2 regions of the Marinococcus sp. LNHM4E3-1 genome follow, and region 1 is predicted to be linked to the other one. Evidence: riboswitches for the same ligand, from Rfam matches in the RefSeq annotation. Region 1 holds a riboswitch; the other holds the start of a gene.
What was found. Region 1 has a riboswitch for glycine ahead of ACTRXI_RS01575 (serine dehydratase beta chain). Riboswitches for the same ligand answer to the same signal wherever they lie in the genome.
Positions count from the first base shown of each region.

Region 2: it holds a riboswitch for glycine, as region 1 does, so the genes downstream of both, gcvT (glycine cleavage system aminomethyltransferase GcvT) here and ACTRXI_RS01575 (serine dehydratase beta chain) in region 1, are expected to answer to the same signal.

Region 1 is NZ_JBQLID010000001.1:324,407-328,620, forward strand. Features, by position in the region: gene ACTRXI_RS01560 (universal stress protein) at 7-489, shown strand; gene ACTRXI_RS01565 (hypothetical protein) at 930-1,070, opposite strand; gene sdaAA (L-serine ammonia-lyase, iron-sulfur-dependent, subunit alpha) at 1,107-1,991, opposite strand; gene ACTRXI_RS01575 (serine dehydratase beta chain) at 1,988-2,485, opposite strand; glycine riboswitch at 2,564-2,641, opposite strand; glycine riboswitch at 2,645-2,749, opposite strand; gene ACTRXI_RS01580 (hypothetical protein) at 2,905-3,132, shown strand; gene ACTRXI_RS01585 (GNAT family N-acetyltransferase) at 3,119-3,418, shown strand; gene ACTRXI_RS01590 (RDD family protein) at 3,532-3,951, shown strand; gene ACTRXI_RS01595 (hypothetical protein) at 3,999-4,214, shown strand, end outside.
Region 2 is NZ_JBQLID010000005.1:181,457-185,670, reverse strand. Features, by position in the region: gene gcvPA (aminomethyl-transferring glycine dehydrogenase subunit GcvPA) at 1-1,160, opposite strand, end outside; gene gcvT (glycine cleavage system aminomethyltransferase GcvT) at 1,178-2,284, opposite strand; glycine riboswitch at 2,366-2,453, opposite strand; glycine riboswitch at 2,457-2,545, opposite strand; gene ACTRXI_RS07570 (MBL fold metallo-hydrolase) at 2,739-3,380, shown strand; gene ACTRXI_RS07565 (CapA family protein) at 3,481-4,214, opposite strand, start outside.

The sequences.
Region 1 (4,214 bases):
AATGGATTGAAACAATACAGCCATATCCTGGCAGCGCTTGATGTGCTCAGTAACCCTAATGTTGATGCCTTTGACGAAGCGTGCCGTGTCGCGGTTAAACACGATGCCGACCTGACGCTCGCCTATGTGTTTCATTATAATGAATATTCCTCGCTCGGATGGATGGACCCGATCGGCATCAGGCGGCTGCACGCAGAAGCAGAATACCGGCTTGAAGCGTACCGGAAAAACGCCGAAGAAAAAGGCGTACCGCGGGTAAAAACCGTCCTGGACAATGGAGTGCCGAAAAAACGTCTCGTGAACCAGCTCTGTGAAAGGGTTGACCCGGATCTTATCATTCTCGGGCAGTCCGGCGGCAATGCCCTCGGCCAGGCGATACAGGGAAACACCACCACAAAAACGGTGGTGAAGCACGCTCCCTGCGACGTTCATGTCGTTGACCCGGCGATCGCTTCGATCCAACGGGCGCACACTGCACCGCTTCAGTAAATCAAAAGATCCCCGGTGGAGTAATCCCGCCGGGGATCTATATGCGCCATTAAAGTGTGTAGTGGTTTTTATCGTCCCATTTTTGTTTAATCACTGGAAGGTCACTAACGGTAGTGATGATAAGCTCTTCATCGCGAAAGGCGTTTAAGCTGGCGAGCAGTTCATCCTCGGAACAAAAATAAACGGGTTCCGAGCTGCCGAAGCGTGAGCGGATATCGGCGGCTGTTCCTATGTATACCTGGTTTTTGGGACGTTGAAGTACATATGCAAAATGGTCGATGGCAATGACCTCCTTTATAGGGACTTATAGTAAGAATAGCACGTCAGGGGTGAAACAGAAAGCAGAATGCATGGAATTTAAATAGAATATGAACAGTAAAGAAAACGGCTTGATCCTGGCGGGAGCCATATTCAAGCCGTTTTTGAGTTGTTTAAGGGGTTTACTTTTCATCGGGCCTTGGAGAAATAAAGCAGAAAATGCCTAAAAGAAGGGCGGAAACCGCTATAGCCCAGTACGTAAACAATAAGCTGACGAGAGTGAGAGTGCCGAACCAGATTTGAAAAAAACGGCGTTCGTTCATAGCTTCACCTCTTATGTGGAATTTAGAGCTCGGGAGTCATAAGCTGCAGGGCCGCTGAAACAGCCTCCGGGTGGCTTCTTTTCCCGTCGGGGTCTGGGCAAGCCCTCCTTCAGCAGTCTCTTTCAGGCTGCCCGGCATGTCGCGGCCGATCGTATGCATCGTCTGAATAACTTCATCGCAGGGGATGCGGCTGGTTATGCCTGCTAAAGCCATATCGGCCGCTGAAAAAGCGATGGAGGTGCCGATGACGTTTCTTTTCACGCACGGCACTTCGACGAGCCCGGCAGCCGGATCACATACGAGTCCGAGAAGGGACTTCATTGCTATTGCGGTGGCGTGGGCTGCCTGCTCTGGGGAGCCATGCTGCAGCTCCGTAATCGTGCCCGCAGCCATGGCCGTCGCTGAGCCAATTTCCGCCTGACAGCCGCCTGCCGCGCCGGAAATAAAGGCGTGATTCGCAAATACGTAACCGATGGCACTTGCTGTGAACAGCCCCATCGTCAGAGTGTCATCATCGATGCTGCGGTTATCCTGGAGAGAGACCAGAATGCCCGGTAGTATACCTGCGGACCCGGCCGTGGGAGTTGCGACGATAAGGCCCATTTTTGCGTTGCTTTCCGACGTGGCCATCGCTGCTTCCATCGCCGTGCTGATGACCGGTCCGGATAACGGGTCGGTGTTTTGATTATACTGATGCATCCGGTAAGCATCACCGCCCGAGAGCCTGCTCTCTGTTTCCGTAATGTTACTCACTCCGTCCCGGACCGCCTGCTTCATTACCCGCAGCCGCTCCTGCATGCGTCCGAAAATCTGCTCCCGGGAAAAATCGGAGCGGCGAACCTCACGGCGCAGCATCCATTCGCCAATGGAAATGTCCTGAGCCATGCATTCCTGTACAATACTTTCAATGGTATCGTTCATATAAATGAAGCCTCCTTTTTCGTTCGGGCTGCAATCGTTAAAATATCCGGACCCGTTCCCAAATTAATGCTGGTGTCATGACCGTTAATTCCATAAATGCAGGCCACTCCGCCGCCGATGGAGGCGCCGGATACGCGGACGGTTTCTATGCCGGACGATGCCTGAAGATGTACAGTGTTCGGGTGGCATCCGCCTGGAGTGCCCGGACAGAACTGGAAGTCGTAACGAAGGCCTGCGTCTTTGGCCAGCGCATACGCACTCCGGACGTTGGTGTCGTGGGCGGATAATCCGAGCAGGCCGCCGATTATGGCTTTGTCCGAGCCGTGTCCCTGATAGGTGGAGGCGAGAGAGCCGTAGAACGTGATTGTCACATCTGTGACCTCTCCCAGCCAGTCGTGCACAAATTTCCCGATCGATACGACCCCCGCTGTGTGAGAGCTCGAAGGACCGACCATAATCGGGCCGATAATATCAAAACAGCTGTCAAACTCCATAACGATTCCTCCAAATTTGAATTGAAAACGATTACATTAATACAAAAAAAGACAGAGAAACGGCCTGAATCGCCGTTTCTCTGTCTGTGTGCCTGAAAGATTTCATTCTTTGGCAAGAATTTTCTTCTTCGGCAGGTACGCGTACCTTCTCCAGAGGTGCATCCTGTACTGGTCCTGGTACCTGAGAGTTTTTTCTTACCGGCTGGTGGGAAGAATTGCTCCTTCGGTGCTGTAATATTCTACAGGCTCTCCCAATACATTCATCTGCAAAACCAATATTTTGTTACTTTTAGTGTAAACATCCGGTCTGGAAAAGTAAACCTATTTTTTGACAGCTGGCATGAGAGCGATATACTGGATGCAGCCTGTTAGCCTGGAATAATAAACCAATTTACCGAAAGAAATGAAGGGATGCGACTATGAGCGAACAAATTATTCTGCGCCCCGTCACAGCAGAAGATGAAAAAGAAATTAATATTCTCCGGCGCCAGCCCTCTGTCATGCATTATACGCTGGGACTCCCTTCGGAGCGAAGAGCCTCCAACCAGTCATTTATCGAAGGGCTGACGGCGAACGATCATGTGATCGTTCGCCGAGTACGGCGGCCGCGTCGTCGGTATCGGCTCTCTGGAGGTGCTGAGCGGTAAGCTGCATTACTACGGCATGACTGCCATGGCGGTGCACGATGAGTTTCAGAACCGGGGGATCGGCAGCCGTCTGCTTGATCATCTGCTGGATATCGCCGATAATTATTTAGGCTTATTCCGGCTGGAGCTCGATGTGGTGGAAGAAAACACGCGCGCAGTACAGCTGTATAAAAGCCGCGGGTTTGAACCAGAAGGGACGCTCCGTAAAGCCCATTTTGCCCGTGGTTCGTTTTACAATGTGCTGGTGATGGGCCGGCTGAACACTGCGTTGTTCCCGGGCAGCTGAGAACTTCGTTGGAAAGTTAAGGAAACGGGGAGATTGTCACTTCCAAAAATTAGCTTATTATGAAAAAATATAAAAGAAGAGCTTACAATAAGAGTGATTAAAGGAGTGTATGTATGCAACAGGAACCTGCCGGGTTTGGCAGCAGGCTGCTCGCTATTGTTATTGACGGCCTCCTGCTTTCTCTCCCCATCCTTCTCATAAGTATGCTGGCCATGCTATGGATCAACCTCGATGAAGTGAATGTCGATATATTTTCCGGTGCCGGATCGCTTCTATATTCCATGATTCTGCCGATAGTATGGCAGGGCCAGACGGTCGGGAAGTATGCCATGGGCATTCAGATTGTGAAAATGGACGGAAGGAAGCTTGGCATCGGGGCAATGCTGATGCGCGTGCTCGTAGCTAATATTTTGTACGGAATTACTCTATACATACTGATGATCACGAGTATAATTATGGTGCTTGTCCGTAAGGACAAACGGGCAGTGCATGATTTTCTTGCGGGAACCCGGGTGGTGAAAAAAAGCCGGTAGCTTTACTATCGGGATGGTTACGCCAATCATGCGAGCGGAGGAAATACATGATGAAAAAGATCTTTTCTGCCGGGGCAGCCGGCATATTCATTCTTTTAAGCGCCTGTTCCGTGCCTTCTTACTATACGGAGGAAGAGGAAGATGTCCCTGGAAATATAGAAACGGAATGGGGAGAAGAAGTGCCGCTTCCGTTGTTGAACGATGCACCGGTTTCGAGGGCGCAGATTAACGAGAATGAAGAGGGGGAGCCCGAAGAAGTGGAG
Region 2 (4,214 bases), on a different contig from region 1:
TCATTAAACGATGGCGCCTCATGGACAAGCTCAATGCCTTTTTGTTTGAGCAGCTGTTTAAAGAAATGAGCACTTTTAACATTTCTTTCTGCCGTTTCCTTCAGCCCTTTTTTACCGAGAGCCGTCATTGCGACAGAAGCAGCCAGCGCGTTCAGAGCCTGGTTTGAACAAATGTTGGATGTCGCTTTATCCCGGCGGATATGCTGCTCTCTTGCCTGCAGCGTCAGTACATAACCCCGGCTTCCGTCTTCATCCTCCGTCTGTCCGACAAGACGCCCGGGGACCTTCCGAATATGCTTTTTAGTGGTGGCAAAAAATCCGCAGTGCGGTCCGCCAAACTGCATTGGAATACCAAGAGGCTGAGCGTCTCCTGCCACAATATCCGCTCCGAAGCTTCCCGGCGGCGTCAGAACGCCGAGCGCAAGGGGATTTGCCGACACTATCATCAGCGAGTTTTCTTTATCGGCTGCCTGCCTTACAGCAGCTAAATCTTCAATAGTACCGTAAAAGTTTGGGTACTGCACAATCACTCCTGCGGTATCAGCATCGATCATGTCTTCAAGCTTAGCCATATCCGTATGCCCGTCCTTTTCGGGAACGATTTTCACTGTAAGTCCGGGCCCGGCAGCGTATGTTTTCAATACATCGAGCGCTTCAGGGTGAACCGTTCCAGAGACGACAACGGTACGGCGCCTCCCTCTGTTTTCACTTGCGGCCATCAGTGCTGCTTCTGCGAGCGCCGTCGGCCCGTCATACATGGACGAATTAGCAATATCCATTCCCGTAAGTTCACTGATCATCGTTTGAAATTCAAAGATTGCCTGCAGCTCGCCCTGCGAAATCTCCGGCTGGTACGGAGTATATGCCGTGTAAAATTCCGAGCGCCGGAGCACATGATCGACGACTGTCGGTATATAATGCTCGTACACCCCTGCCCCGAGATAGGAGACGCAGTCCTGCACGCTGGTATTTCTGTTACTGAGGCGCTTCATTTCCTTTAGAAGATCCGTTTCGCCAAGAGCCTTCGGCAGATTCATTTCTCCGGAAAAGCGAATATTTTCCGGTACGTCCTCAAACAATTCACCGATCGAATCCACACCGATCGTTTTAAGCATTTCTTCTTTATCCTCGCCGGTTACCGGCAGATAGCGATAATCCATTCTGGTGCCTCCTCTGTTTATTTTTCCCGTTTATAAAAGGGCACAGCTGCCACTTTTGCGCGTTTGGCTTTGCCCCGCACATCCACTTCGACAGCCTGACCGAGATTCGTCCATCCAATATTCAGAAGTGCAAGTCCCACATTTGCTTTCAGCGTCGGCGACTGAGTGCCCGTAGTTACCCAGCCGATTTCCTCTCCGTCATCATTGTGTACCATGTAACCCGGGCGCGGAATTGCTTTATCAACCATTTCGATCCCGACAAGTTTACGTTTTAATCCCGCTTCTTTTTGTTTTTTTAAAGCTTCTTTACCAATGAAATTATCTTCCTGCTTCAGCTTTACGCAAAAGCCTATGCCTGCTTCAAGCGGCGTAATATTTGCGCTCAGCTCCTGGCCGTAGAGCGGCAGCTTCGCTTCAAACCTCAGGGTGTCTCTCGCGCCGAGACCGCATGGAATGAGTCCTTCGGATTCTCCTGCTTCCATGATCGTCTCCCAGCTTCGGATGGCCTCTTCAGCCCGGCAGTATAATTCAAAGCCGTCTTCTCCGGTATAGCCGGTTCTTGAGATGATAATATTTTCTGCTTCTCCGACTGAAGCACCGGCAGCAAACCGAAATGGCAGAATCTCTGCAAGAGAAGCATCGGTTACTTTCTGCAGCACCGTTTCTGCCACCGGGCCCTGTACAGCGATTAGTGCTGTTTCTTCCGAAATATCGGTAATACTTACGTTTTTCGTTACGTGGCGGCGAAGCCATTCCAGATCTTTTTCAATGTTAGCTGCGTTCAAAACGAGCATGTATTTTTCTTTTTCGAGCTGGTACACGAGCAGATCGTCAACCGTACCTCCATCTTCATAACACATGGCGGTATAAAGTGCTTTTCCGGGTTCTGCATTTTTTATGTTGTTTGTGAGCATATACTGTAGAAATTCAGCAGCACCCTCTCCTTCTACGATCGCCTCACCCATATGGGAAACATCGAACAGACCAGCCTTTGTACGAACCGCCTCGTGCTCGTCTTTGATGCCGGAAAACTGAACAGCCATTTCCCATCCGCCAAAATCGACGGTTTTTGCTCCGTGTTTTTCATATACCGGATACAGGGGTGTTCGTTTTAATTCTGCCAAGAAAATCACCTCATCATTATTTTCTGAAAAATCAAAACAGTAAAAAGCATAAAAAAGACAGAACTCCATAAGATATGGAAGCTCTGTCCTATAACCAGAAAGTTTCTCCTTTCCGTCGTACGGAAAGAGTGTCTTCGTGGGTGGCTTCTAAAAGAAGCGCTCTCCAGAGGAGCGTCCAGTAAGAGTCTGTTTGCCTGAGAGATTCACCTGTTACGGCTTGCTCCTTCGGCGCTGCCTGGCAGTCTCTCCCCTTACCATCATCCGCGCATTATATGTACATCTTTATTTACTCATATTCTATCACTAATTCAGATAAAAACCAATGCTGAAAAAAATTAACCCGAACGTTTCCGATAAATTGTACTGCATCATTCGTTTATCACTTTGGATCAATCATTTCTTCTCACTGTAATATTGTTTATACTAAAATCAGCATAAAAATTGGAGGGAAACTATGAACTGGAAACAGCTTCCACTGGGACCACTGCAGACAAACTGCTATGTTCTGTACGATAATGATAAAAACGCCGTAATTATTGATCCGGCCGGGGATGCCGATAAACTGCTCACCTATCTTCAGGAAAACGAGATGCGTCCTGTAGTCATTCTGTTAACACACGCCCATTTTGACCATATCGGTGCGCTTGATGCCGTGCGGGAAGCCTACAATATCCCTGTTTATCTTCATGAGCATGAAAGGGACTGGCCTGGGGACGCCCAAAAAAACGGCTCCGGACGCATGATGCCGGAGGCTGCGTTTACTGCAAAGCCCGCGGATCACCTTCTGCAGTCTGAAGGAACGCTTCAATTCGGCAGCTTTGAATTCCAATGGCTTCATACACCGGGCCATTCGCCGGGAAGTGTTTCCTATTGGCATAAAGAAACCAACACAGTCTTCTCCGGCGATGTATTGTTTTCAGGTGGTGTTGGACGTACTGACCTTTACGGAGGCGACATGGATACGCTGCTAGCCTCTATTCACGAGCAGTTGCTTGAACTCCCGGAAAATACAATAGTAGCCTGCGGCCACGGCCCCTTCACCGATATCGAAGCCGAAATGGATTCCAACCCGTTCATTAATGGGTTTGGCGCATAAAAATAAAGACCTCTGATTTAAAATTAGAGGTCTTTTAATATCTTAATACAGTAAATGAAATTATTTATGCATTCCCGCCCAGTTTCAGACGGTTAGTACTTTAATCGTTTTCTTCGATCCATTGATACACATGCTCGCGCAGATCCTCTTCGGTTTCACCACCTTCAGCAGGGTGGTCTGCTTCGGCCATCGGCTTCACTGTGTACTGGTCCTCAGGGCCCGGTACAACCTGGGTAAAATCAACGTTAGGCTCTGTAATCTTCACGTCTTCGCCGTCTTTTTCCACATCGAATGTAGCAATACCGCCTGTATCGGTATATTCCTGATCCTGACCGGAATAGAAATTGCCGAGAGAATAATAAACAAGCGTTTCATTTCCTTCTTCACCCTCAACCCATTCCATCGGCTGAAGCACGTGAGGGTGATGACCAATAACTACGTCCACTTCCTGGTCTGCAAGAAATTGGGCCAGCTCTTTTTGTTCTTCATTCGGAAGGCGCTCGTATTCATTTCCCCAGTGCATATTGACAACTACGATGTCCGCGTCATCTCTCATCGCTTCGACATCTTCCTGTATTTGTTCTTTATCAATTTTCTGCACGACATATTCATGCCCCTCCGGCACCTCGATGCCGTTCAGCCCATATGTATAGGAAAGCACACCCATGTCTACGTCCTTTACATCTACAATACGCTGCCGCTCTGCATCTTCCTCGTCCTTATAGACTCCCACGTAATCCATACCTGTCTGCTCATAATGATTAATCGCATTGTTTACAGCCTCCATTCCACGGTCAAGCGTATGGTTATTGGCTCCGGAGAGCATGTCCACTC